DNA from 3 places in the Oerskovia sp. Root22 genome. Region 3 is predicted to be linked to each of the others. Evidence: riboswitches for the same ligand, from Rfam matches in the RefSeq annotation. Region 3 holds a riboswitch; each other region holds the start of a gene.

Region 1 (9,397 bases), 290 kb from region 3:
TCTGGAACGTGCGCCGCATGCGCAGCGAGCGCCCGACGGCGTCGGGGCTGTACCCGAGCTCGTCGGCGGCTGCGCGCACCCGCTCGACCATGGCCTTGCTGGCTCCGGACCCGTGCAGCGCTCGGGAGGTCGAGGCGAGCGACACCCCGGCGCGCTCGGCGACCTCGTTCAACGTTGCACGTGACGCCATCGGTTTCTTCCCTCTCCGTCGAAGGTGGTGCTGGGCTCTCGTTTCTGGAAACGTTTCCAACATCGCGGTGCGAAACATGCTGGAAACGTTTCCGGATGGGAGGCACTCTTGCATGCGGCTTCCGGGGGTGTCAACCGGCTCGGGGCGCTCTCACCCGCGACGCGTCAGCGCCGGGCGACCGCCGACCCGACGGCGGGGCTCACCTTCTGCGGAGCCGTGCCCGACGGCGGAGCGCACCTTCCGCGCGGAAGGTGCGCTCCGGCGTCGGGCGAGCAGGGGGCCGAACGGCTCAGCGCTGGACCGCGAACGCCGCGAGCGAGAGCGCGACGGCGTCCTCCGTGACGGCGGCGGGCCAGTCCGGGCCCTTCCCGACCCACGCGGCCCGCCATGCTGCCCCGCCCCAGGTCCCGGCCGCACCACCCGCCGCGCCGAGCAGCACGGGCAGGAGCACGCCGACCTCGGCCCGGCGGGCAAGGACGAGGGCCCCGATCGCGCCCGACGCCATGCGGATCGCGGGGCCGGGCGGTTCGAGGCGCGACCCGGCTCCCGGCAGCTTGTCGCCCAGGAGCTCACCGACGATCCCGAGCCCCGCGACCACCTTGGCCACGGTGGCCCCCCGGCCCGTGGCCGACGAGGTGAGCAGGGGCGGCGCGACTCCCAGCGAGGCACGGCTCCCCGCAGCGGTGCCGATCGCCAGGGACCGCACGAGGACGTCGACCGGGAAGCGGGAGGTGCCGCGCTCAGGATGCATGCCTCCCACGATCCGGGCGGGCGGCTCGACCGGCAACCGCACGAGCAGCCGCGCACCCGGCCGCGCGCGCCCGCGCACGGGCCTCCGCACCGTTCCCGGGGTCCGGGCGGGCGCCTCATCTGCGTCCGCTACCCTCGCGGGATGCCGATGACGTCTCGCCGAGAACCTGCCGTCCTCGTCGCCGGGCTCCTCACGTCGGTCCTGTGGGTCGGGAGCGCGGTGCTGAGCGACCGGGTGGACGTGACCGTGACGGGGCAGACGATCCTCGCGGCCCTGCTCGCGGGGGCGGTGGTCGTCGCGCTGACCTATCTCGCGACGCGACGCCTCCCCCCTCGCACGGGAACACCGGCGGCGTTCCTCGGTTCCTGGTTCGCGGTCGTCGTGGGCGGTGCCGCGGGCGCGGTCGCCGACGTCGTCGCCGACGTCACGTTCCCCTCCCCCGAGAACCCGGCGTTCCTCCTGCTCACGGCGTCGTTCGACGGCGGCTCGTGGGGGCTGGCCGCCGGGTGGCTCGTCGGGCTCGTCGCGGTCGGCACCCTGGGCCTCACGAGCCGCCACGACCCGGCCTCGCTCCCGGCCACGCGTCGCGCGCGCAAGCCGTTGCGGGCCCGCGCCTACCCGACGGTGCTCGTCGCGGGCGGCGTGGGGGCGCTCGTCTGGGCGAGCGTCGGCGCATCAGGGTCGTGGCTCGTGTGGCACCGCAGCGCGCGCGGTCCGGTCGACCTGCTGGCTGAGGTGACCTCGGGGGCGATGGCCTGGCGCTTCACGGCCGGCCGGACCGTGGTCGAGCCGCTCGAGGTCGGTCTGGCGGTGCTCGTGGGACTCGTCGTCGCCGGGGGCACGTGGCTCGCGACCCGGCGCCTGCCGCCGCGCGCGAGCCGCTGGAGCCTGGTGCTCGCGGTCTGGTTCGTCACGATCGCGGCGTCGTCGGTGGCTGCGGCGTCGCGTTCGGTCACGGCCTTCGCGGTGGGCGAGCTGCGTTCGACGACGCTCAACCTGGCGTTGTCCTCGGTCCAGGCGAGCCTCTTCTGGCCCCTCGTCCTCGGCTGGTCGGCAGGGCTCGTCGCGGCCCTCGTCTACCGCGCGACGGGTGGCGAGCCGACCGGGGTGCCGGCCGCCGATCCGGCCGGGAGCACCTCGGTCGAGGGGCGCGTGGAGCCGGTGGGCACAGCCGGCACGATCGGCGCGACGCCCGGTGATGACCTCCCCCGGAGCACCCTGCACACCGATGCCGAGGAGCCCGCACCCGTCCCCTAGGGTGACCGCGGAGACGCCGTCCGGCCGTCGCGGCTCGTCGTCGAGCCGCGACCCAGCGGCCGGCCGGGATCAGTGACGAGAGGGTGGCTCATGGCTGAGACAGGTTCGACGAGCGGCATCACGACGGGCTTCGTGGTGACGGAGGCGCAGTTCGAGGAGATGTTCCCGGACCGCAACCCGTTCTACACGTACGAGGGCCTGGTCGCGGCGACCGCGGCGTACCCGGAGTTCGCGACGTCGGGCGGGCCGGTGGTCGCGGCCCGCGAAGCTGCGGCGTTCCTCGCGAACGTGAGCCACGAGAGCACGGGTCTGCTGCACGTGAGCGAGCTCAACACCGCCGTGTACTCGCACTACTGCGACCCGTCGCAGCCGTACGGGTGCCCCGCGGGCCAGTCCGCGTACTACGGCAAAGGGCCCATCCAGCTCTCGTGGAACTTCAACTACAAGGCCGCGGGTGACGCCCTGGGCATCGACCTGCTGAACAACCCGTACCTGGTCGAGACCGACGCGACCGTCGCCTGGAAGACCGCGCTCTGGTACTGGAACACGCAGCCGGGCGAGGGCACCATGACGTGCCACGAGGCGATCGTCGGGGACCACGGCTTCCGCGAGACGATCCGCGCGATCAACGGCCCGCTCGAGTGCGACGGCGGCAACCCACGCCAGGTCGCGAACCGGGTCGCGCTGTTCCGCCGATACGCCGAGCTCCTGGGCACCACGACGGGCGAAAACCTGACCTGCTGAGGTCCGTTGCCCGACGGCGGAGCGCGCCCTCCGCCGTCGGGCGCGGTTTTGCGCGGCGCGGGCGGGTGCGGGGCGGCGCGGGCGGGTGCGGAGCGGGCCCGTGCGCAGGCGCGCGGGGACGCGGCGGCTGCGCCGGCCCGTCGGCAGTCAGTCGGGGAGGACGACGAGGGTCAGGTGCTCGTGCACGGGTGGCCCGAGCACCTGCTCGGCGTCGTGCGCCCACCGCTCGAGGGCCCCGGGGCGGTCGCGCTCGGCGTCGAGCCACGCGATCGTGCGGAGGTGGACGTCCACGTCGTTGCCGGACCAGGCTCCCGCGTCGCGGCGCAGCTGGTCGGTGAGCTCGTGGGCGATCCAGGCCGGAAGGTCGTCGGGGACGACGACGAGGAGGTCCAGGTCGTCGGCCGCGGTGCCGTCGCCGCGAGCGGCCGACCCGACGACAGCGACGCCGATCGACCGGCGACGGCCGTCGTCCCGCACGACCTGATGAAGCAGCTCGTCGATGCGTCGGCGCAGCTCGCACCAGGGATGCAGCGCGTCGAAGAGCGCCTCGATCGCGGGCCAGCACAGGTGGTCGCGGTTGACCCGGAAGTAGTTCGTCGACCCGATGGTCCGCCGCTGGATGATCCCTTGCCGTTCGAGCCGCCCGAGAGCGCGACGGACCCCTTCCGACGATCCGGTGTGCGCGACGCGATGCACCTGCCCACCCGTGAGCTCGCCCTGACGGTTCCAGAGCGCACGCAGGACGGGCCCCTCGAGCCCGGGCACGACCGCCGAGACCGGGCTGCTCCAGTCCATCCGCTCCCCCTGAGTCCTGATCTCCTCCACGAGGACCCGGGGGGGGAGGGTGTGTTTTCTCTGTAGCCACCACAATTGTTGTGGCTACAGAGAAAACACACCCTCCCCTCCCCCGGTTCGGCGTCGTCGCCCGACCGTCCGAACGCCTCACGGACAGGATGACGGCTCAGGACAGCACGCGGAGCGAAGGCCAGTGATCTGTGGACAACGCGCTCACCGCAGGCAGTCGGCGGCCTGAGCCCACCGGGCCGCAGCGGCGGCCTCAGGGCAAGGGTCGAGGCCACGATGAACGCGACCTCGACCTCGCACTTCCCGAAGGCCCGGATGCCGGGTCGGGCGGGTCTTCCTCAGAGGCACCGTGCGCGGGAACGCGGTTGCCGGACCGGCACGCGGAGGGCGTATCGCCGGTCACTCGTGACCGATGCCCACCCTGCCAGACGGGACACACAAGGACAAATCACCCCGGCGCGCCACGGCGCACCCCTGTGCCCGAGCGCCTCGGTGCCCGTCGCGCACGACCGCGACTGGCCGGGCGAGGCCGAACCTCCCTAGGCCGAGTCCCGCACCACGAGCGACGTCGGCAGCGTGATGGCCGCAGGCTCCTGGCCCTCCACGACCTCGAGCAGCAGCCGCACCATCTCGGCGCTGATGCGCTCGAAAGGCTGCCGCATGGTCGTCAGCGCCGGGTGGAGCGACGCCGCGACCCCCGAGTCGTCGAACCCGCCCACGGCCACGTCCCCGGGCACGCTCCGCCCCGTGGCCTGGAGCGCGACGAGCGCCCCCGCCGCCATGAGGTCCGACGCCACGAACACGGCGTCGAGGTCAGGGCGCCGCTCGAGCAGCTCGGCCATCGCGAGCCGGCCCCGCTCGCGCGAGTAGTCGCCGTGCGCGACGAGCGACTCGTCGAACCGGTCGCCCAGCGCGTCGCGGTACCCGTCGAGGCGCAGCGTCCCGCCCGGGGTGTCGAGCGGACCCGTGATCGTCGCGATGCGCGTGCGCCCCGAGTCGAGCAGGTGCTGCGTCATGGTGCGCGCCCCGGCCCGGTCGTCGGCCGCGACGTACCCGACGCGCCCCTCGTACCCGAGCGGGACACCGCAGGCGACCGTCGGGACCTTCTGCTTGAGCAGCTCGGCCAGCATCGGGTTGCCCTGGTGCGAGCTGATGAGCAGGACGCCGTCGACGTGCCCCGCCGCGACGTACCCACCGATGCGGCGACGCTCCTCGGGGGTCCCCGCGACCATGAGCAGCAGCGGCATCTCGCGCTTCGCGAGCTCCTCGGCCGCGCCCCGCAGCAGGATCGAGAAGTTGGGGTCCTCGAACAGCAGGTGCTGCGGCTCGGTCAACAGGAACGCGATCGAGTTCGACCGCCCCGTCACGAGGCTGCGCGCGTGCTGGTTCGCGGCGTACCCCGTGGTCCGGATCGCCTCGTTGACCGCCGCGAGGGCATCAGGAGAGACCCAGTGGCCACCGTTGATCACGCGGGACACGGTCCCGCGCGAGACGCCCGCGACGTCCGCGACGTCGCGGATCGTGGGGCGACGCTTCGCCCCGTTGCCCGACGCCGCCGCCCGCCTCTCGCGCACGGGTCCGGCGCCCGCCCCCGCACCCGGGGAGGTGCCGCGCGCGGCTTCGCGACCGTCCTCGCGCACGGCGTCGACGGGCTGGGGTACGACGTCGTTCCCGGACTGCTCCACGACACGTGAGTCTAGGGACATCCTCAGGCCTTGACCGCGCCGGCGGCGAGGTCGACCTGCCAGTAGCGCTGCAGCAGGAGGAACAGGGCCACGAGCGGGACGATCGACAGCAGCGCGCCCGTGATCACGAGCGTGTACAGCGCGGGCTGCGACGCCCCCTGGTTCAGCAGACCCGACAGCCCGACCGTGAGCGGGAAGAGCTTGTCGTCGCCGAGCATGATGTACGGCAGCATGAAGTTGTTCCAGATCGCGACGAACTGGAAGAGGAACACCGTGACCAGGCCGGGCGCCATCATGGGCATCGCGACCTGCGCGAACGTCCGGAGCTCACCGGCGCCGTCGGTCCGGGCGGCCTCGACGATCTCGTCGGGGATCGACGCCCCCGCGTAGATACGGGCGAGGTAGATCCCGTACGGGCTGATGATGCTCGGCAGGAGCACGGCCCAGTAGGTGTTGGTCAGACCGGCCTGGGCCAGGAGCAGGTACTGCGGGATCGCGAGCACCACACCGGGCACGAGCACGCCGGCGAGCAGCATGTTGAAGACCGCCGTCTTCCCGCGGAAGCGGTACTTCGCGAGCGCGTAGCCCGCCATCGCGGAGACGACGACCGAGAGCAGCCCGCCGATGCCCGCGTAGAGGGCCGTGTTCGCCATCCACCGCCAGAACAGACCGCCGCGGTAGGCGTTGAGGTCGGACACGTTGTCCAGGAAGTGCGAGGACGGCGCGAACGTGAAGGTCGAGAACAGCTCGCTCCCCGACTTGGTCGAGGCCACGACGACCCACAGCACGGGCAGCAGGCAGTACAGGGCGCCCACGAGCAGGATCGCGGTCGCGGTCCCGCTCGGGCGCTCGCCCGCGGACCGGTGGCCCGTCCGCGGAGCCTCGCGGGACTTCTTGACGACCGCCCCGGGGCGCGCGTCGAAGGTCTCGGCGACGAGGGCGGTCTCAGCAGCGTCGGTAGTCATGGTCACTTCTCCTGACCGAAGGCACGGCTCTGCACGAGGCGCAGGAACCCGAACGAGAGGACGAACGTCGCGACGGCGATGATGACCGAGGTCGCGGCCGCCGAGTACAGGTCGCCGCGGATGAACGCGTCGCGGTACACCTTCATGAGCGGGGTCCACGTGCTGGAGATCGTGTTGCTGAGCGGCTTGAGGGTCGTGGGCTCGGCGAACACCTGCAGGGTCGCGATCATCGAGAAGACGAACGTCATGATGATCGACGGGACGACGATGGGGATCTTGATCCGCCACGCCATGCCGATCTGGTTGCAGCCGTCGAGCTCGGCAGCCTCGTACAGCTCGGACGGGATCGCGCGCAACGACGTGTAGATCACGACCATGTTGAACCCGACGCCACCCCACACCGCGATGTTCGCGACCGCGAAGATCACCAGGTCCGACGAGAACAGGGACGGGACGTCCCAGCCGAGCCGGTCGAACACGTAGTAGAAGGGGCTCACGCCCGGCAGGTAGAGGAAGCCCCAGAGGAGCGACGAGATCACGGCGGGCACCGCGTAGGGCAGGAAGATCGAGATCCGCGAGAACTTGGTGGCCCGCGACCGGCGCGAGTCGAGCAGCAACGCGAAGAGCAGCGCGAGGCCCAGCATGGTCGGCACGACGATCACGCCGTAGAGCGCGACGCGCCCCACGGACGCGAGGAACTCCGGGTCGGCGAGCGACGCCGCGTAGTTCGCGAACCCGTTCCACACCTCGGTCCGAGCCCCCGACCCCAGACCCAGCCCGCTGACCTTCTCGGTCCGGAAGCTCAGGTAGACCGCGTACGCGATGGGCAGCGCGAGGAAGAGGACGAACAGCACGATCGCCGGGGCGAGGAAGCCCCAGGGGGCTGCCTGGCGCCGGGACGCACCCGGTCGGCGGCGTCGCGCCGCGGGGGGCGCGCTGGGCCGCACTGGCGTGGTCGTGGTCACGATCTCTCCTCGGAAGGTCTCCGCCGGACGGGGGCAGGCGGCTGCTGAAGCACGGAGCGGAAGGGGTGGTGCGGGCGCCCGTCGGGGCTCCCGGTGCCGCCGCTCGGGGCGAGCGACGGGCGAGGCGGCCGCCCGGACGAACCGGGCGACCGCCGTCGGGCCTATTCCTTGACGTTGAAGCCGGAGCTCTTCAGGTCCTCGAGCGTGACCTTCTGCATGGCCTCGACCGCAGCGGTGAACGCGGCCTGCGACTTCGCCTCGGTGGCCTTGCCGAACTCGTCGTTGTACGCCGAGTAGGTGACGTTGACGTTGGGGCCGTACGTGAAGCTGCCCGCGGTCTTGGCCGTCTGGGCCGCGATCTCGTAGAAGTCGGGCTGGTTCGCGAAGAACGTCGGGGGCTCGGAGAGCGCCTCGGCCGACGCAGGGATGTTCGCGGGGTAGATGCCGGTCTGCTCGACGAGGAGGTCGACGCCCTCCTGCGACGAGTTGAGCCACGTGATGAACTGCGCGGCCTCCGCGGGGTGCTTCGACTGGCTCGTCACGGCCGTGGCGGAACCGCCCCAGTTGCCCGTGGCCGGCTTCGCGGCGTCCCACTGCGGCATGGGGGCCATCTTCCACAGGCCCGCGGTGTCGGGGGCGTTGCCCTCGAGGACGCCCGGCGCCCAGATGGCCGAGAGCCAGCCGATCTGCGTGCCGTTGTTGAGCGCGGCGTTCCACTCGGGGGTGTACATGGGCTTGTTGTCGATCACGCCGGACTCGACGAGACCACCCCAGTAGTCAGCGACCTTGAGCGTCGCCTCGTCGTCGACCGCGACGGTCCACGCGTCCCCGTCGATGCCCCACCAGGAGGCGCCGGCCTGCTGCGAGAGGCCCGTGAACCAGCCCGCGTCGGTCGCCGAGAACGTGCCGAGGTACTTGGTCGGGTCGGCGGCCTGCAGGGCGGCGGCCGTCGCGGCGTACTCGTCCCACGTCGTGGGGACGGTCAGGCCGAGCTGCTCGAAGATGTCGGCGCGGTAGTAGAACTGCATGGGCCCCGAGTCCTGCGGCACGGCGTAGACCGCGTCGGAGCCGAGGGTCACGTCGTTCCAGACGCCCTCGGGGAACTGGTCCGCCAGGTCCGCGACCTCTCCCGAGATGTCGGCGAGCGCGTCGGCCGAGACCAGCGTGGGGATCTTCTGGTACTCGGTCTGCATGATGTCGGGCGCACCGCTGCCCGCCTTGACCGCGGTCAGCAGCTTGGTGATGGCGGGGTCACCGCCGTCCTGCTTGTTGACCGTGACCTGGATGTCGGGGTTCGCCGCGTTCCAGGTCTCGACGACCTTGTCCACGTTCGGCGCCCAGGTCCAGAAGGTCAGCTCGACCGGTCCGTCGGCCGCCGGGGCGTCGGAACCGCCGCCGCCCGAGCTGCAAGCGGTCATCAGTAGTGCGGCGGAGGCGATGATCGCCGCTGCCTTCGTGCCTGTGGACAGGCGCATGAGGTCCTCCTCGTCAAGGAACCATCGCGCTTCTCGCCAGGGCTTGGGCCAGGGCGACTCACGACAGTGTGGGGCTGTGCACGGTCACAGTACTCACGCCCCGCATGGTCTTGTCAACATCATGTTTCATGCTGTTACCTAGGTGTTGCACGGTCGATCACACCTGTGATCGTGCACAGCGACGTGTTTCGAGGAGAGCGCATGACTTCCGCCAAGCCCCGCCCGGTCGGCCCCGTCTACGACGGCTGGCTGCCTGGCGTCGACGCGATCTGCTACGGCGGTGACTACAACCCCGAGCAGTGGCCGGAGGAGGTCTGGGAGCAGGACGTCGCGCTGATGCGCGAGGCCGGGGTGAACCTCGTGAGCATCGGGATGTTCAGCTGGGCGCTCATGGAGCCCCGTGAGGGAGAGCTCGACCTCGCGTGGCTCGACCGCCTGTTCGACCTGCTCCACGCGCACGGCATCCGCGTCGACCTCGGCACCCCCACGGCGTCGCCGCCGGCCTGGTTCTTCCACGCCTACCCCGAGTCGCGCGTCGTGACCCGCGACGGGACGGTCCTG
Region 2 (9,397 bases), on a different contig from region 3:
TCCGCCAGCCCGCTGGACCTGCCGCGGCGAGCACGACCCCACCGACGAGCGGGGCGATCACGGCGGCGAACGCGCCCGTCGAGGCGTAGGAACCCAGGCTGCGCGCTCGCGCGGGGCCGTCGAAGTGGTCCTGGAGCAGCCCGATGACCTGCGGGTTGGCTGTGCCTGCCCCCACTCCCTGGACCAGTCGCGCGACGACGAGCACGTCGGCGTCCCGCGCGCTCGCCCCGACGAGGCTCGTCAGGGCGAACAGCACGAGACCGGCCACGAGGAACCACGGGCGTCCGTAACGGTCGCCCAGTCTGCCCGCCGGGACGAGCGCGAGCCCGAACGTCAACGAGTACCCCGCGAGGATCCACTGGAGCTGGACCGTGCTCGCCCCGAGCCCGTCGCGCAGAGCAGGCGCGGCGACCGTGAGCACCGCGGAGTCGAGGAGCGTCGCGAATCCCGTGACGAGGCACACGACCAGGACGCGGGTCTGGAGCGGGGTGCGGGTGGGGACGACGGGAACGAGACGTCTCGACATGGTGTGCTCTGCTCCGTGGTGGTCGTCGGCCCGCCGACCGCGGGACCGTGGTTCGGACGACGGTCGGGACGCGCCCGGTGGGACCGCCCCTGACGGAGCGGTCCCACCGGGACCCGGGATGCTAGTCGGCGTCCTTCCAGGTGCTGACGAGCGAGTCGAGCCGGGAGTCGGCACCGAACGTGAGCCCGTGCACGGTCGGCTGGGTGCCGATCACGCTCGTGAGCTCGTGCACCGGGATCTGGTAGTACTGGCTCGCGAGGCGCTCCTGGGCCTGCGCCAGGATCTCCGCGCGCTCGGCCGGGTCGCCAGCGGCCAGCTGGGCCTGGAGCAGAGCCTCGAGCTCAGGGTCGGTGATGCGCGGGTAGTTCGTCGCGCCGGTCGAGAAGGCCGTCCGCAGGATGTCCCCGTCGGCACGGGACTGGTTGTGCCAGGCGAAGTCGTAGTCCCCGCCCTGCTGGCGCTCGAGGAACTCCGGCACGGTCCCGCCTTCGAGGGTGATCTCGATGCCGACCGCCTTGAGCTGCTGCTGGAGGAGCTCGAGCGAGGTCTGGTTCGGGCCGAAGTTCGTGATCCACGCGACCTTGAGGGACAGCTTCTGCCCGTCCTTCTCGCGGACGCCGTCGGAGCCGACCGTCCACCCGGCCTGGTCCAGGAGCTTCTCGGCCTTGGCGCGGTCGAACGCGAAGTACGAGCTCTGGTCGGCCCAGCCGGGTGTGGTGCTCGCGAGGACGCTCGTCGCGACCGCGAAGCTCCCGTTGAGCGACGTGTCCCTGATCTCCTCGGCATCGATCGCGAAGGAGATCGCCTCGCGCACCTCGACGTCCGACACGATGGGGCGCGAGTTGTTGAAGTAGACGCCGAACACGTTGCCCGGGTTGGCGCGGCTGATGACCGGGAAGTCGCTGATCTCGAGCGTCTCGATGTCCGTCGGCTGGATCCCTCCGGCGACGTCGACCTGGTCGGAGGTCAGGCTGCCGGTGCGCACACCCGCCTCGGGGACCACCTGGAACGTGACCTTCTCGAGGTGCGGTGCACCGTCGTTGCCCAGCGCGGAAGGTGCCCAGGCGTACTCGGCGCGCTGCGCCAGGACCGTCTCGACGTCCTTGGTGTACGACTCGAGGACGAACGGACCGGTGCCGACGACCCCTTCTCCCGTCGCCCGGTCGTCGAACGGGATCGCGACCGTCGACGCGGCGACGATCCCCAGGGCGGGCGACGCCGTCGAGCTGGGGAAGGCCGCGTTGGGCGTCGCGAAGTCGACCTCGACGGTGTCGTCGTCGATCACGTTCGTCCCTTCGTAGCCCACGAAAGAGCTGAGCGCGCCGCTCTTCGCCCCTGCCGCCACGATGTCGTCGAAGGTCCCCTTGACCTCGGCCGCCGTCAGGGGCGTGCCGTCGGAGAACGTGACGTCGTCACGCAGCTCGAACGTGAAGGTCGTGGCGTCCGCGTTGGCGCTCCAGCTCGTCGCGAGCCACGGTTCGAGCTCGTTCGTGTCCGGGTTCTGGTAGAGCAACGAGTCCACGATCTGCCGGGTGACGTAGAGGGTGTCGTTGCCCGACCCCGTGCCGGAGGGATTGAGCGAGATCGGGTCGTTCCCGATCGCGAAGGTGAGCTCACCTCCGTCGACCGGGCTAGAGGTCGAGGCCGAGACGTCGTCCGCGACCGAACCGGTCCCTGCTCCTGCTCCCCCACCGCACGCGGTCAGGGCAAGGGTGGCGGCGACGGACGTCGCGAGGGCGGTTCCTCCCCGTCGGATACGTGCGTTCATGATTCTCCTTCGTCGTGGACCGAGGTCCGGTGGTGGTGGTGCGGAAAGCGCGGGTCAGTCCTGGTGGAGCGCGCGGGCGCCCGGGATCGCGTCGAGCAGGTTGCGGGTGTACTCGTGCCGGGGTGAGCGGAAGACCTCGTCGACCTGCCCGGTCTCGACGACCTTGCCCCGGTGCATGACCGCGACGGTGTGGGCGATCTCCCGGACCACCGCGAGGTCGTGCGAGATGAACAGGTAGCTGAGCCCGAGCGACTCCTGGAGACCGGAGAGCAGCCCGAGGATCTGGGACTGCACCTGGACGTCGAGGGCCGAGACGGGCTCGTCGAGCACGAGAAGCTCGGGGTTGATCGCGAGGGCCCGTGCAATCGCGACCCGCTGGCGCTGCCCGCCCGAGAGCTCGGACGGCTTGCGGTCGAGCGCCGAGGCCGGCAGGGCGACGACGTCGAGCAGCTCGAGCGCGCGCGAGCGCCGCTCGTGCCTCGAACCCAGGCCGTACGCGGCGAGCGGGTCGGTCACGACCTCGCCCACCGACAGCCGGGGGTTGAGCGAGGCGAACGGGTTCTGGTGCACGAGCTGCACCCGGCGCCGGAGGTCGCGCAGGCGTGCCCCACGCACCTCGGTCACATCGGCCCCGTCGAACGTCACGGTCCCGCTCGTGACGTCGGTCAGCCGCAGCGCGAGCCGCGCGGTCGTCGACTTCCCGGAGCCGGACTCCCCCACGAGGGCGAACGTGTGGCCGCGCGGGATCCGGAAGCTCACGTCGTCGACGGCACGATGGGTGCCGCCCCCGGCGGCGCGCGGGAGGGGGAAGTCCTTGACCAGGTGTCGGGCCACCAGGACGTCCTGCCCGGTCGGGTCCGCCGGTCCGTCGTCGGCCGCCCGTGCGACGAACGGGTCCCCCGCGCGCCCGGCGAACGTCCGTTCGCTCACGGCTCGGGTCAAGGGTGTCGCTGTCCGACGCAGCTCGCCGTGCGCGTTGAGGCTCGGAGCCGAGGCGAGGAGTGCTCGCGTGTAGGGGTGCTCAGGGTGCTCGAGCACCTCGCGCGGGGTGCCGACCTCGACGACCCGCCCCTCCGACATGACGACGATCCGGTCTGCCCGGTCCGCTGCCACGCCGAGGTCGTGGGTCACCAGGAGGACGCTCGTCGCGGTCCGTCGGGTCAGTGCCGCGAGGTGGTCGAGGATCTGTCGCTGGACCGTCACGTCGAGCGCGCTCGTGGGTTCGTCGGCGATCAGCAGCGCGGGTTCCGCGATGATCGCGATCGCGATGAGGACGCGCTGGCGCATGCCGCCCGAGAGCTCGTGCGGGTACTGCTGCGCGCGGACCTCGGGGTCCTCGAGGCCCGCGGCCCCGAGCGCCTCGACGGCCTGCGCCCTGGCAGACCTGCGGTCGGCCAGACCGTGGACGAGCAGGACCTCTGCCACCTGGTGGCCGATGCGCTTGACCGGGTCGAGCGAGACCGTGGGGTCCTGCGGGACGAGCCCGATCTGCCGGCCGCGGAACGACCTCAGCGCCGCGGGCGAGGCGGTCGCCAGGTCGGTTCCCTGGAAGACGATCCGGCCGTGCGTGACCGCCGCGGACGATGCGAGGAGCTGGACGATCGCGTGCGCGGTCGTGGACTTCCCCGACCCGGACTCGCCGACGACCGCCACGGTCTCGCCGGGGAGCACGTCGAACGAGACGTCCTGGACGGCCGCGACCGTCCCGCGGCGCGTGCGGTACTCGACCGCCAGGCTGTCGATGCGCAGCAGCGGTGCGCTCCGGTCCGTGCTCATCGGTTCCGCCGTCCTTCGGTGTCGAGGGCTCGCGAGATGCGGTTGGCCGAGAGGACCGTCAGCACGATCGCGAGCCCGGGGAGGGTCGTGAGCCACCACGCGTTGCGCAGGAAGTCACGTCCGGTCGAGACGAGCTGACCCCACTCGGGGGCAGGCGGCGGCGCCCCGTAGCCCAGGAAGCTGAGGGACGAGACCGCCAGGATCGCGGTGCCGAGCTCGAGGGTCGCGAGGACCACGACGGGCCCGGCCGAGTTCGGCAGGACGTGCCGCAGCAGCACGCGGTGCCAGCGGTTCCCCGACGCCTGCGCGGCCTCGACGTACACCGAGCTGCGGACGCGCACGACCTCGGACCGCATGATGCGGGCGACGCTCGCGACGCTCGCGAGCCCCACCGCGATCGCGACGTTCACGGTGCCGAACCCGAGGACCGTGACGAGCGCGAGCGAGAGCAGCAGGCTCGGGATCGCGAGCAGGACGTCGGCGACCCGCATGACGGCGTCGTCGACCCAGGAGCCGAAGAACCCCGCGAGCAGGCCCAGCGTCGAGCCGACGACGAGCCCGAGGCCGACCGCGATGAGCGAGGCCTGGAGCGTGAGCGCTGTGCCGTGAACCACCCGGGAGTAGAGGTCGCGGCCGAGCTGGTCGGTCCCGAACCAGTGCTCGGCCGACGGCGGCTGGAGCTTGTCGGCCGGCACCCCGGTCAGCGGGTCGGAGTGCGCGAGCAGCGTCGGGGCGAAGGCGGCCACCAGGACGACGACGATCCAGACCACGGCCGCGAGCAGACCGGGCCGCCGGACCACGAAGCCCAGGCCCGCCACGAGGCTCGAGAGGCCACGGACGCGGCCGGGCGGCAGGTCCGCGGACGAGGGCCGCCGAAGACCGGGCGTGGTGCCGTCGACGGCATCGGCCTCCGGCAGGACGCTCTGCTCGTGCGGGGCGAGGGCGGTGTCGGTCATGCTGCACCTCCGTGAAGGACGGCGACCTCGGGGGTCGACGATCTGGTGGGTACGGTCTGGTCCTCGGGGGCGGCGGCCCCTCCCCCGGGCGTCGCCCCAGGCGTGGTCGCGCCTCGGCGACGTCCCGTCACCACGCGGGGATCGAGCAACGGGTAGGCCAGGTCGACGAGCAGGTTGGACACGACGAACACGACGGCGGCGAAGATCACGATGCCCTGCACGACCGGGATGTCCTGGGTCTGCACCGCGGACGCGGTCACGCGGCCGAGTCCCGGTCGGGAGAACACCGTCTCGGTGACGACCGTGCCGGAGAGCAGCTGGCCGACGATCAGGCCGGTCATCGTCAGTGCGGGCAGCGCGGCGTTGCGCAGGGCGTGCGAGAAGAAGACCCTCGGGCGACCGGCTCCCTTGGCCCACACCGCGTCGATGTACGGCTCCCGCAGCGTGGTGGCCAGGCTCTTGGACAACAGCTGGGCGATCGTCGCCCCGGTGGGCACGGCGAGCGTGATCGCGGGCAGGACGATCGAGGCGAACCCCTTGTTCCCCATCGCGGGGAAGATCGGCAGGGTGAAGGAGAACCACTGGATGAGCAGGAGGCCGAACCAGAAGGCGGGGATCGCGACCCCGAGGGGCGGCAGCCCGAGGAGCAGCTGCCCGAGACCGCGGAACCGTGTGTAGGTGGCCGCGACGGCCAGCCCTCCGCCGAGCACCACCGCGAGCAGCAGACCGGCCGCGGCGATCTGCACGGTCGGTGGGATCGCCTCGACGATGAGGTCCGCAGCGGGGCGCCCCGTGCTGATCGACTGACCGAGGTCCCCGCGGAACAGCCCGGCGAGCTGGGAGAAGTACTGGACCACGAGCGGGCGGTCCAGACCGTGCTCGGCACGGAGCGCGTCGAGCTGCTCGGGGGTGATGTCGTTGGCGTCGGCCCCGGCCATGAGCTGGGCCGGGTCGCCGGGCAGGGCGTAGAGCACGATGAAGGACACCGTGTAGGCGGCCCAGAGCACGCCGACCGCCTGGGCCAGTCGCGTCGCGAGATAGCGTCCCATGGTGGTTCTCCCCCTCCGTCAGGCGCCGACGGCGACGGCGGCGGCGGTCCGCTCGACGGGCGGCGATCCCGGCACCGTCGAGCCGGCCGTTCCCGCACGGTCCGTGGCCGGCGTCCAGCCGAGGGCCGGGGCGACGAGAGTCGCGACGTCGTGCAGGATCTGCTCGTACTCCTCGTCGCTGAGCTCGTAGGGCAGCTCGAGGCGCAGCTCGCTGACCTCGCCCACGACGGCGTCCGCCACGAGCCGCTCGAGGATCTCCTCGCTGGGCCCCACGAGATCGGGCGCGAAGAGCGTCCGGCGCTCGCCCTGCGGGGCGAGGGTCCGGGCTCGGCGCGACTCCTCGAAGGCTCGGTAGCGTCGGCGCGACGAGGCGTCGGCGCAGTCGGTCGGCACGATGACCCGCCCGAGCGCGACCCGCGTGGTCCGCGCGTCGCCGCGCCCCGCGCGGTAGGCGACGAGGTTCGCGAGCTGGGCGGTGACGAAGTCGTCCGACTCCTCGCCTGCCACGATGTTGCCGGTCAGGAGGTTGAGCCCGTTGCGCGCGGCCCACTCGGTCGAGCGGCGCGAGCCGGCGCCGTACCAGAGGCGGTCGACGAGCCCCGGGCTGTGCGGCTGCAGCCGGGGCCGCTGGACGTTCCCGGGCGAGTGCACCACGGTGTCCTCGTCGCCGATGAAACCGCCCGACAGGTTGGCCGCGAGCCGCTCGATGCGTGCGTGCGAGAAGTCGTGGGACTCCCAGTCCCCGTCGAAGACCAGGTCACCGATCAGGTCGGCGTGCGGCGGACGGCCCGCGCTCAGGCCCACCTGGAGGCGCCCCTGCGCGAGGACGTCGGCGGTCGAGAGGTCCTCCCCGAGGCGGAACGGGCTCTCGTACCCGATCGGGATGACGCCTGTCCCCAGCTCGATCGTGCTCGTGCGTTGGGACGCCGCAGCGAGGAAGACGGTCGCCGACGAGATCCCGTGCTCGAGGTGCCGCTGGCGGACCCACGCTCCGTCGAACCCCCAGGCCTCGGCGCGCTCGAACAGCCGCAGCGTCGCCTCGAGACCGCTGGCGGGGTCGTCGTCCGGGAAGTTCCCGGGGGTGAGGAAGGCCAGCGAGGAGATCGCCGGGGTGCTCTGGCTCACGATGGTGCGTCCTTCGGTCGGACGACGTGCGGGTCCCGCCCGTCCCCGGGCACGCCACAGGAACCCGTGGACGGGGGTCGTTCGTCACGTCGTGTGCTTACCGCGACCTGTCGGCGCGGTCAGGTCCTGCCCGGAGCACCCCGTCACATCGAAGGGTTGCTGGCCAGCGAGCCGGGTCTTGGCGCTGGCGCTCTTCACCTGCCGCACAGGAAAGCCTCCCGGCGCCGTGCAGTCAAGGAGTGAGAGCGGCGTCCCACTCCATGAGACAACGCAAACGAGAGACGGGGCCCGGAGACCGTTCCAGGTCTCCGGGCCCCGTCGTGGGACCGAGCGCCGCCTCCGCGCTGCAGCCGCGAGCCGCCCTCAGGACGCCTTGCGCCTGCGCCCCACGAGCACCAGGTCGTCGCGGTGCACGACCTCGCGGTCGTAGCCCTCGCCGAGCTTGTCGCGCAGCTCGTGCGTCGAGCGGCCGAGGAGGTCGGGGATGTCGGTCGAGTCGAAGGCCACGAGGCCGCGCGCGATCACGCGCCCGTCGGGCGCGACGAGCTCGACGGGGTCGCCCGCGTCGAAGTCGCCCGTGACCCCGACCACGCCCGCGGGCAGCAGCGAGGCCCGCCCGCCCAGGACCGCGGTCACGGCCCCCTCGTCGAGCTCGAGGCGCCCCCGCGTGCGCGCGGCGTGCGCGAGCCACAGGCGTCGGCGCGTGGTGCGCTTGCCCGTCACGGCGAACCAGGTCCCGACCTCGCGCCCGGCGAGCGCGCCCTCGGCGTTCGCGGCCTTGGTCAGCACGACCGGGATGCCCGAGCCGGTCGCGATGCGCACGGACTCGAGCTTGGTGAGCATGCCGCCCGTCCCGACCGAGCTGCCGCGCCCCGTGACCTCGATGCCCTCGAGGTCGAGCGGCGAGCGGACCTCGCGGATGCGTTGGGTGCCGGGGCGCGAGGGCGGGCCGTCGTAGAGCCCGTCGACGTCGGTCAGCAGCACCATGACGTCGGCGCGGACCAGGTGCGAGACGAGCGCCGCGAGGCGGTCGTTGTCGCCGAAGCGGATCTCGTCGGTCGCGACCGCGTCGTTCTCGTTGACGACGGGCACGACGCCCAGGTCGAGGAGCCGCTCGAGCGAGCGCTGCGCGTTGCGGTAGTGCCCGCGGCGGATGGTGTCCTCGGCCGTGAGGAGGACCTGCCCCACGCGGATGCCGTACTCGGCGAACGCCTGGGCGTACCGGGCGACCAGGAGGCCCTGGCCCACCGAGGCCGCGGCCTGGGCCGTGGCGAGGTCGCGTGGTCGGGCGCTGAGGCCGAGCGGACCGATCCCCGCCGCGATCGCCCCCGAGGTCACGAGCACGACCTGCCCGCCCGCGGCGTGCCGCGCGGCGATGACGTCGACGAGCGCGTGCAGGGCCGGGACGCTGAGGTGCCCGTCCGGTCCGGTGAGCGAGGAGGAGCCGATCTTGACGACGACCCGGTGGGCCGTGGCGACCTGGGAGCGTGCGGAGAGCGCATTCACCGGGACATCATCGCGCGCCAGGCGCCCGGGCGCGGAGTCATGTCACCGTGTGACACCCCGGGGTGAGACGACATGGACCCTGCCGCGCCGTGGTGTCAGAACTGCACCGGCGCATGGCCCGGTGCATTTCTGACAGCTTCTCCGGCGTGAGCCCGCCCGACGACGTCGCCCACCTCCCGCTCCCGTCCCACCCGGGCGGTGGTCGTCGCTCGACCGGTACGCCACAGGGCGGGCACGACCCGAGGGGCCGTACCCGCCCTGCGGGCGGACGTCGTGGGCGACAGCATCGGCGCGGGAGTCGGGCGTCGGGGCACCCGACCGCTCGGCCCGTCGCTGCCCTGCGGCACCGTGTCCGGAGGTCAGTCCTTCTCGGGGTCCGTCCAGTGACCGGACTCGCGCTCGGTCCAGAGCTCTGCGCGGGCCTCGGCCTTGGCGTCCATGCGCTCGTTGTACTCGCGACGCTTGTCGTTGCGCGTGGGGCGCGAGTGGTCGTCGAAGCGCAGGTCGGTGCCACGGGGTCCGCCGAGGTGCTCGGAGCCCGTGATGAGCGTGGGCTCCCAGTCGAAGACCACGGCGTTCTTCTCGGACCCGATCCGCACCTCGTCGCCGGCGACCGCCCCGGCCTTGAAGAGCTTCTCCTCGACACCCAGGCGGGCGAGACGGTCCGCGAGGTAGCCGACGGCCTCCTCGT
Region 3 (9,397 bases):
GAGGATCTCGTCCATGCCGGCGCCCGAGAAGTGGTTGGCGAACACGTACGGCAGGCCGAGCTCGGCGGCCAGGCGTGCCGAGTAGTCGCTCGACCCGAGCAGCCAGACGGTCGGCACGGACTCGGCGGCCGGGGTCGCGTGCACGTCGTAGACCTGGCCGCTCGTGAGGCGGACAGAGGCGCCCTCGGCGCTCATGAGCGAGCGGATGTCCTGGACGTGCTGGGGGAAGCGGTCGACGTCGGACGTGGGGCCGCTGCTGCGGAGCAGGGCCGTGACGACGGGGTCGCTGCCGGGCGCCCGGCCGATCCCCAGGTCGACGCGTCCCGGGGCCAGGGCCTCGAGGACCGCGAACTGCTCGGCCACGACGAGCGGCGCGTGGTTGGGGAGCATGACGCCGCCCGAGCCGACGCGGATCCGCTCGGTCACCGCGGCGGCCGCCGCGATCATGACGGGCGGGGCGGACGCGGCGACCGCGGGCATGTTGTGGTGCTCGGCGAACCAGTAGCGCGTGAAGCCGAGGCGGTCGGCGAGGCGCACGAGGTCCAGGGACGCGGCGATGGCCTGGGAGCTGGACTGTCCCGAACGGACGGGGACGAGGTCGAGGACGGAGAGGCGCGGCGAGATAGTCATCGCCAGGTCCAACCCCGGGAGGCGGTCAGGGTATTCCTGCCCGCTGCTACCGGGTGCGGAGTACTCGTCGCCGTCCGGCCGGTCTCACGACGAGTACTCCGCACGCAGCGGTGCGGCGGGCGGCTCAGCGCGCGGCGAGCGCCTGCTCGACGTCCTCGATCAGGTCGAGCGGGTCCTCGAGGCCGATCGACAGGCGCACGGTCGTCTCCGCGATCCCGACGGCGGCACGGCCCTCCGCGCCCAGCTTGCGGTGCGTCGTGGTCGCGGGGTGCGTGATGAGGGACTTGGCGTCGCCCAGGTTGTTGGAGATGTCCACGATCTGCAGGGCGTCGAGGAACTGGAACGTGCGCTTCTTGAGGAGCTCGGCGTCCGTGCCCGGGTCGTCGGCGCCGGGCACGTCGAGGTTGAACGTCACGACCGTCCCGCCGCCGCTCTGCTGGGCCTTGGCGAGCTCGACCTGGGGGTGCGAGGCGAGGAACGGGTAGCGCACGGCCGTGATGCCGGGCAGCTCCTCGAGCGCGGTCGCGACCTGGAGCGCTGCGGCGTTCTGGGCCTTGACGCGCACCGACAGGGTCTCGAGGCCCTTGACCAGGACCCACGCGTTGAACGCGCTGAGCGAGGGCCCGGTGTTGCGGATGAAGGTCTGGACCGGGCCCTTGACGTACTCCTCGGAGCCCAGGATCGCGCCGCCGAGCACGCGCCCCTGCCCGTCGATGTGCTTGGTCGCCGAGTACACGACGACGTCCGCACCGAGCTCGAGCGGCTTCTGCAGCACGGGGGTCGCGAACACGTTGTCGAGCACGACGACGGCCCCCGCCGCGTGCGCGAGGTCGCTCACGCGGCGCACGTCGATCACGTCCTGCATGGGGTTGGACGGGGTCTCGAAGAAGACGACGTCCGCAGGGGTCGACAGCGCTTCCTCCCACTGCGACAGCACGTGACCGTCGACGTAGTCGGTGCGCACGCCCCACTTGGCGAAGATCTCGTCGAAGATCACGAGCGACGAGCCGAACAGGGCGCGGGCCGCGACGATGCGCGACCCGGAACCGACCAGGGCCGCGAGCGACGTGAAGACCGCGGACATGCCCGACGCCGTGGCGTAGCAGGCCTCGGCGCCCTCGATGAGTCGCAACCGCTCCTCGAACGTGTGCACGGTCGGGTTGCCGTAGCGCGAGTAGATGAAGCGGTCGACCTCGCCCGCGAAGGCGGCCTCTGCCTCGGCGGCGCTCCCGTAGACGTAGCCCTGCGTGAGGAAGAGCGCCTCGCTCGTCTCCTCGAAGTTCGAGCGGGCGTGGCCGCCGCGCACCGCGAGGGTGTCGGGCCGCACCGAGCGGGGCAGCGGGCCGCGGCCCGAGCCGCCCGGGACCCCGGCGGGAATGCGCAGGACGCCGTCCCCGGTCGCGGCGCTCACGACTGCTTCCAGGGGAGGCCCGCTGCGCGCCAGCCGTCGGAACCACGGTGACCGGCGCCGTCGAGCGCTCCCTCGAAGCCCTCGAGGACGTTGTACGCGGGGCCCAGGCCGGCGGCGGTCGCGGCCTTGGCCGCGCCGATCGAACGGGCTCCCGAGCGGCACAGGAACACGACGGGGGTCTCGGGTGTCACGCCGGCCGCGGCGAGGTCCGTGACGAACGACGGGTTGGGCCGGCCCTCGACCGTGACCCACTGGGTCAGGACCGGCTCGCGGCCCGTCGAGGACAGGTCGGGGACGCCGACGAAGCGCCACTCGGCGTCGGTGCGGACGTCGACGAGGACGGCGCCCGGGGCGCTCTGGAGCAGGCCCCATGCCTGCTGGGGAGTGATGTCGCCGGCGTAGCCGTCGGCGGGCCGGGCGTCGGGGACCGGTGCAGCGGTCGCGCGGTCGGGGGCACTCATGGTGATCCTCCATCGGTCGTGGCGGTAGCACCCTCGCCCGTCACCGGGGGGTTGCTGCGGCGTCATCGTGCCAAGTCACTCAGCCGCTCTGGATGGTTGCGTCGGATCGTACGTCACCGTGCCCACGGAGTGAAACGGGTGTCTCGCAGGGTGGGCAGGGGATAGGTTGCTGCGCATGGAGCACCCTGCGCGCCGCCACGAGGTAGAGGATTCCCGTCGAGACAGCGGGCTCGGGGCCTCTACCTCGACGCAAGCCCTCTACCTCACGGCAGGCGGTCGTGACCAGAGCCCGCCCGAGGAGGTCCTGACCGGGGGCAACTCCTCGACCGTCGTGCGGAGCGGCGACACGGTCCGCCGGACCGCCGGGCCCTGGACGCCGACCGTCCACGCGCTCCTGCGCCACCTGCGCGCGCACGGCATCACCGAGGTGCCCGAGCCGCTGGGGACCGACGAGCAGGGGCGCGAGGTCCTGTCCTATCTCCCGGGCGACGTCGCGAACTATCCCCTTCCCCTGTGGGTCTGGGACGAGTCGGTGCTCCGTGACGCGGGCGCGCTGCTGCGGCGCGTGCACGACGCGAGCATCGGGTTCCTCGCCGCCACGGCCGACAGCGGGCTCCCCGGGGGCTCCGTCGTCGACGGCGCTGCCGCCGTCCCCGCACCCGCCGCCGCCCCGACCTGGCAGCTCCCGGCGCGCGAGCCGGTCGAGGTCGTGTGCCACAACGACTTCGCCCCGTACAACCTGGTCTTTCGCGACGGGGTCGTCGTCGGGCTCATCGACTTCGATACCGCGAGCCCCGGCCCCCGGATCTGGGACCTGGCTTACCTCGGCTACCGGCTCGTGCCCCTCGTGGCGGACGCCGGGGACGGGGAGGGAGCCGACGTCGTCGGGCGCCTGGATCCTCTCGCGCGCCTCGACGCGCTAGTCGCGGCCTACGGGCTGCCCTTCTCGCGTCGCGAGGTCCTGACCGTCGTGGTCGCGCGGCTCGACGAGCTCGCGGCCTTCACCGACGAGCGGGCGTCAGCGACCGGGCGGGACGACTTCCGGGAGCACGCGGCCATGTACCGGGCCGACGCGCGACACATTCAGGCGCTCGCGGACGCGTCGCCTCGCTGAGCGGGCTCGACCGCCTGACAGGCACCCTCTGCCCACCATCCGAGACGCCGTGCCCACCGGTTGACACGCTCTGCGGGCCTCGCCCATCCTTGACACCAGGTCATGAGTGCCAGCGCAAAACCCCGGTTTGCTGGCCGGCAACCCTCCTCCGCGGCGGGGTGCCCCGGGTGACGACCAGGTCCCTCTCTACAAGGAGGGGGGCAAGCGCGGAGGGGCCGCAGGGCGAACTCCGACGACCACCGGAGGACGTGCCATGAGCGCACACGCAGTCATCGAAGCCCCTACCTCGTGTGCCGTGCTGCCCGTCGTGGGCAGCGACACCCTGGTCCCCCTCGTCGACGGGCGCAGCGTCCCGTACGCCAACCTCGACGTCGCGGCGTCGGCCCCGGCGCTGCAGGTCGTGGCCGACCGCGTCAACGAGGTCCTGCCGCTCTACGCGAGCGTGCACCGCGGCGCGGGCTACCTGTCTCAGGTGTCGACCGCGCTCTACGAGGCCGCGCGCCAGACCATCGGCGCGTTCGTCGGCGCCCGCGAGGACGACGTCACGATCGTCACGCGCAACACCACGGACTCGCTCAACCTGCTCGCGGGCTGCGTCCCGGCCCAGGCCGACGGTTCGCCGGGCCGTGTGCTCGTGCTGGACGTCGAGCACCACGCGAACCTCCTGCCGTGGCAGCGCACGGGCGGGGCCACGGTCCTGGTCGGCGGTGCGACGGTCGCCGAGACCCTGTCCGGGCTGCGCGCAGAGCTGTCGCGCTTCCCGTACGCGCTCGTCGCGATCACGGGGGCCTCGAACGTCACGGGCGAGTCGCTGCCGCTCGCCGAGGTCGTCGCCGCGGCGCACGACGCCGGAGCGCGGGTCCTGCTCGACGGCGCCCAGCTCGTCCCGCACCGGGGCGTCTCGCTCGCCGCGAGCGACGTGGACTACGTCGCGTTCTCGGGCCACAAGACCTACGCGCCGTTCGGTGCGGGCGCGCTCGTGGGGCGCCGTGACTGGCTCGACGCCGGCACGCCCTACCTCGCCGGGGGCGGCGCGGTGCGCAACGTGACGCTCGACGGCACCACGTGGCAGAGCGCCCCGGCGCGGCACGAGGCCGGGTCGCCCAACGTGATCGGCGCGGTCGCGCTCGCCTCGGCGTGCGACGCGCTCGCGGCGCTCGAGCCGGGCGTGCTGGTCGCGCACGAGACCGAGCTGCGTGCCCGTCTCGTCGACGGGCTCGAGGAGATCGACGGCGTGCGCGTCGTCCGCGCCTGGGCCGACGCCGTGGACCCTGTGGGCGTCGTGACCTTCTCGGTCGACGGCCACGACGCGGGCCTCGTCGCGTCCTACCTTTCGGCCGAGCACGGCATCGGCGTGCGTGACGGCCGGTTCTGCGCGCACCCGCTCCTGGCCCGCCTGGGCTTCCCGGCCGGTGCCATCCGGGCGTCGATCGGCGTGGGCACCACGGGCGAGGAGATCGAGCGCCTGATCGCGGCGCTGCGCGCCTACGTCGGCGAGGGGGTCAAGGCCCGGTACGAGGTCGTCGACGGCTGCTGGGTCGTGAGCGACGACCCTCGTCCGCTGCTCCAGGTCGCAGGGCTCTCCGGGCTGTTCGCGACCGCCGCGGTCGGCAACATCACGGCCGCCGTGGGGTGCGGTCCGGCCCCGGCCTGACGAGCCCTCTGACCTGCGGAGACACTCCTCGGAGCGCAACGTTCACCCGTGCGTCACCTCGTCGCCCACGAACGACCGCTCTGTGGTCTTGGCGGCGACGCCCGCGTGTGTTCTGATATGCGCTGTGCAGCACGATGTCGTCCTGGAAGGCCACGGGTTCCGCCTCGAACCCCTGGCTGTCGCGCACGCCGGTGCGCTGGCTCAGATCGTCGATCCGACGATGTGGGCGGGTATGAGTACGACCCTCCCTGCGGGGGAGGTCGGGATGGTGAACTTCATCGAGGACACTCGGGCTACCCGGGCGCTGACGGCCTTCGCCGTCGTCGACGCGGGCTCGGGTCTCGTGGTGGGGAGCACCGCTTTCCGTGACCTGTCGCTCGACGACAGGCGCGTGGAGATCGGGCGGACCTTCTACGCCCGTTCCACGTGGGGGAGCCTCGTGAACCCGGTCTCGAAATGGTTGCTGCTCCGACATGCGTTCGAGTCGTGGGACGTGCACCGCGTGGGCTTCCGGGTGGACGCGCGCAACGCGCGCTCGCTCGCCGCGATGCGTCGCCTCGGCGCGTACGAGGAGGGCGTCATGCGAGGTCATCGCACGGCCCCCGATGGCACGCGTGCCGACTCGGTGTGCTTCTCGATCCTCGCGCACGAGTGGGCGGGCGTCGAGCTCGGCCTGCTCGCGCGGATCACGAGCCCGCGGATCGTCCCGGTGCTCGGCCCCGTCGAGATGTCCACCGCCGGCGAGCCCGTGACCACGCCGCTCCTGTCGGTCGTCCCGCCGGTCGCGGACCACGTCGCCGAGGCGGCCGGTCAGGCCGTCGGCTCGGTCACGGCCCTGCCGCCCGCCGTCGCCCTCTGAGAACTTCCCCCGTCCACAGCGACGCCCCGGGACCCGTACGGGTCCCGGGGCGTCCTTCGTCTGCGGTCAGTCCTTCGTGAAGGCGTCCTTGACGTCGTCACCGGCCTGCTTGACGTTGGCCTTCGCCTGGTCGGCGTGGCCCTCGGCCTCGAGCTTCTCGTTGCCGGTCGCCTTGCCGGCGCCTTCCTTGACCTTGCCCTTGGCCTCTTCGGCACCGTGCTTGATCTTGTCTCCCAGTCCCATGGGGTTCCTCCCTCGGTGGTGGTTGGTTCGCATCGACCGTAGGCAGGCCCCCGGGCGACTCGCATCTCGGGGGACGGGCGGTTCACAAGATCCTCACGTCCTGTCCGGCAGGATGACCGCATGGAGAACGTCACGGTCCTGGAAGGGTTCGGGCTGCGCCTCGAGCCGCTCGGCGAGCAGCACGCGCCCGAGCTGGGGGCGTTCGTCGACGATGCCCTGTGGGCAGGGATGTCGTCGCCCACGCCGCGCGGGACGCCCGCCATGTCCGCCTACGTGCGCGACGCGGTGGCGGCGCCGGGGCGCCTGGCGTGGGCCGTCGTCGGGCCGCGTGTCCCCGGCGAGGGGCCCGACGACGCCACGTCCGTCCGCGGCAGCACCTCGCTCTACGAGTGGTCGCCCTCGCAGGGCCGCGTCGAGCTCGGCTCGACCTTCTACGACCGTCCCTGGTGGGGCGGCGTGACCAACCCGGCGTGCAAGTACCTGCTGCTGCGGCACGCGTTCGAGGTGCTCGACGTCGAACGCGTCGCTCTGCGGGCCGACGCGCGCAACTCCCGCTCGATCGCGGCGATCCAGCGCCTCGGGGCCGTACCCGAGGGGGTGCTGCGCAGCCACCGTGTCGCGCCCGACGGGTCGCGCGGCGACACGGCCTACTTCTCGGTCCTCGCCGACGAGTGGCCGGCCGTCCGGGACGGCCTGCTCGACCGGCTCGCGCGCCTGGAGGGCCTCGATCGGGTCGTCTGACGGCGCCACCGGGGCGTCCCTGTGGCCTCGGGCGACGAACCTGCCTAGGTTGGAAGGATGCCTCCGCGAGCCTGCGGTGGGCGCACCGACCGCTGGAGGGCTGTTGACGACCGAGGACGCACGACCGGCAGGACCCGCGGTCGACCCGGACGACAGAGCCTTCTTCGGGCACCCGCGAGGTCTGTCGACCCTGTTCGGCCTCGAGGTCTGGGAGCGGTTCTCGTTCCTCGGGATGCAGGCCATCCTCGTGCTGTTCTTCACCGCGACCGTCGCGGACGACGGGCTCGGGATGGAGGCCGGGCAGGCCGCCTCGATCGCGGCCGGCTACGGGACCATGGTCTACCTGGTCTCGGTCGGGGGCGGGTGGATCGCGGACCGGGTCCTGGGCTCGTACCGCGCGGTCCTGTGGGGCGGGATCCTCATCGCGTGCGGGCACTACACCATGGCGATCCCCGCCGAGCTCTCGACGTGGCTCGGCCTGGTCCTCATCAGCCTGGGCACGGGACTTCTCAAGCCCAACGTGTCGACCCTCGTGGGCAAGCTCTACTCGACCACGGACGAGCGCCGGGACGCGGGGTTCGCGCTCTACTACATGGGCATCAACGTCGGGGCGTTCTTCGGTCCTCTCGTCACGGGCTGGCTCGGCGCCGACGTCGGCTGGCACTGGGGGTTCTCGGCCGCCGCGATCGGCATGACCGCGGGAGTGATCCAGTACGTCGTGGGACGCAGGCACATCCCGGGTCACGGGCGCGGCCCCGAGGCGCCCCTGCCGCCGGCCGTGATGCGCCGGACCCTGTGGATCCTGGGAGGGGTCGCGGCCGGGGTGGTGATCCTCGCCGTCGGGCTCGCGCTCGTGGGGCGCCTCAGCATCGCGGGCGTCGTCGACGCGCTGACCGTGGTCGCCATGGCTGCCCCGATCGTCTACTTCACCGTCATGTTCCGCAGCCCCCGCGTGACGGGCGAGGAACGCGGGCGGCTCCGGCCGTTCCTCGTGCTGTGGTTCGCGTCGGTCGCGTTCAACTTCGTGCTGTTCCAGGCGTACAGCGTCCTGATCCTGCTGGCCGACCAGCACGTCGAGCGCACGATCTTCGGGTGGCAGGCCCCCGCGGCCTGGTTCAGCTCGTTCCTGGGCGGCGTCGAGGTGCTCGTCGCGCCCGTGGTCGCGGCGCTGTGGACCTGGCTCGGGCCCCGGCAGCCGCACGCGTCCAAGAAGATCGCGATCGGCGCGCTGCTCGGCGGCCTGTCCTACCTGGTCCTCGTGCCCGCCGTGACGGGGCAGAGCGGCGACTGGAAGATCGCCGTGTGGTGGCTCCTGGCCTCGCTCCTGCTGCTGGGGCTCGGTGACGTGCTGCTCCAGACGACGGGCCTGTCCGCGACGACCAAGCTCGCCCCCGCGGCGTTCTCGAGCCAGTCGATGGCCGTGTGGTTCCTGTCGATCGCGCTCGCGAACGGCATCCAGGCGCAGACCGTCCGTTTCTACGGCGAGATCCCCGACGGCCTCTACTTCACGCTCAACGGCGCGGTCGCGGTGCTCGTCGCGGTCGTCGTCCTGGTCCTCTCGCCCTGGATGAGACGAACCATGCACCCTGTCCACTGACCGGTGCGCGCCACCGGCAGCACCCGAACGACTGCACCACCTGCACCACCCGCACCACCCAGCACCGGAGGAATGACCATGCGGTACGTGACCGAGCTCCCGTTCGAGACCACGGTCGAGGACCACTGGATACCCCTCGCCGACGGGACGCGCCTCGCCGCGCGCGTCTGGCGACCGGTCGACCCCACGCCCGTCCCCGCGATCCTGGAGTACCTGCCCTACCGGCTGTCCGACTGGACCGCCCCGCGCGACGCGCAGCGCCACCCGTACTACGCGGGCCACGGGTACGCGTCGGTGCGCGTCGACATCCGCGGCAGCGGGAACTCGGACGGCCACCAGGACGACGAGTACTCCCCGACCGAGCTCGCCGACGGCGTCGCGGTCGTCGAGTGGCTCGCCGCGCAGGAGTGGTGCAGCGGCAAGGTCGGGATGTTCGGCATCTCGTGGGGTGGGTTCAACGCCCTGCAGGTCGCGGCCCTCGCGCCCGAGGCGCTCGCGGCGATCGTCACGGTGTGCTCGACCGACGACCGGTACGACAACGACGTGCACTACACGGGCGGATCGGTCCTCGCGGTCGACATGCACGCGTGGGCCGCGACCATGCTCGCGTTCGGCTCCCGGCCCCCGGACCCGGCCGTCGTGGGCGACCGGTGGAAGGAGCAGTGGCTCGACCGCCTCGAGCACACC

What was found. A riboswitch is a leader RNA that binds a small molecule or an ion and turns the genes downstream of it on or off. The one in region 3 is predicted to bind S-adenosylmethionine.
Region 1: another riboswitch for S-adenosylmethionine. It lies ahead of ASE15_RS16160 (nucleotidyltransferase domain-containing protein); the one in region 3 lies ahead of ASE15_RS17370 (rhodanese-like domain-containing protein).
Region 2: another riboswitch for S-adenosylmethionine. It lies ahead of ASE15_RS11060 (LLM class flavin-dependent oxidoreductase); the one in region 3 lies ahead of ASE15_RS17370 (rhodanese-like domain-containing protein).

Annotation. Positions count from the first base shown of each region.
Region 1 covers NZ_LMIL01000011.1:151,304-160,700, reverse strand. Annotated here, with positions in the region: gene ASE15_RS16180 (LacI family DNA-binding transcriptional regulator) at 1-190, opposite strand, end outside; gene ASE15_RS16175 (hypothetical protein) at 480-941, opposite strand; gene ASE15_RS16170 (hypothetical protein) at 1,083-2,198, shown strand; gene ASE15_RS16165 (chitinase) at 2,289-2,942, shown strand; gene ASE15_RS16160 (nucleotidyltransferase domain-containing protein) at 3,090-3,737, opposite strand; SAM riboswitch class IV at 4,038-4,157, opposite strand; gene ASE15_RS16155 (LacI family DNA-binding transcriptional regulator) at 4,286-5,320, opposite strand; gene ASE15_RS16150 (carbohydrate ABC transporter permease) at 5,455-6,396, opposite strand; gene ASE15_RS16145 (carbohydrate ABC transporter permease) at 6,399-7,361, opposite strand; gene ASE15_RS16140 (ABC transporter substrate-binding protein) at 7,523-8,836, opposite strand; gene ASE15_RS16135 (beta-galactosidase) at 9,038-9,397, shown strand, end outside.
Region 2 covers NZ_LMIL01000009.1:123,329-132,725, reverse strand. Annotated here, with positions in the region: gene ASE15_RS11085 (MFS transporter) at 1-526, opposite strand, end outside; gene ASE15_RS11080 (ABC transporter substrate-binding protein) at 648-2,294, opposite strand; gene ASE15_RS11075 (ABC transporter ATP-binding protein) at 2,349-4,070, opposite strand; gene ASE15_RS11070 (ABC transporter permease) at 4,067-5,026, opposite strand; gene ASE15_RS11065 (ABC transporter permease) at 5,023-6,075, opposite strand; gene ASE15_RS11060 (LLM class flavin-dependent oxidoreductase) at 6,094-7,200, opposite strand; SAM riboswitch class IV at 7,289-7,399, opposite strand; gene proB (glutamate 5-kinase) at 7,564-8,706, opposite strand; gene obgE (GTPase ObgE) at 9,066-9,397, opposite strand, start outside.
Region 3 covers NZ_LMIL01000011.1:444,857-454,253, forward strand. Annotated here, with positions in the region: gene ASE15_RS17360 (LLM class flavin-dependent oxidoreductase) at 1-630, opposite strand, end outside; gene ASE15_RS17365 (O-succinylhomoserine sulfhydrylase) at 755-2,014, opposite strand; gene ASE15_RS17370 (rhodanese-like domain-containing protein) at 2,038-2,502, opposite strand; SAM riboswitch class I at 2,509-2,601, opposite strand; gene ASE15_RS17375 (phosphotransferase enzyme family protein) at 2,678-3,616, shown strand; SAM riboswitch class IV at 3,715-3,829, shown strand; gene ASE15_RS17380 (aminotransferase class V-fold PLP-dependent enzyme) at 3,870-5,270, shown strand; gene ASE15_RS17385 (GNAT family N-acetyltransferase) at 5,395-6,129, shown strand; gene ASE15_RS17390 (CsbD family protein) at 6,196-6,372, opposite strand; gene ASE15_RS17395 (GNAT family N-acetyltransferase) at 6,493-7,113, shown strand; gene ASE15_RS17400 (peptide MFS transporter) at 7,217-8,710, shown strand; gene ASE15_RS17405 (CocE/NonD family hydrolase) at 8,789-9,397, shown strand, end outside.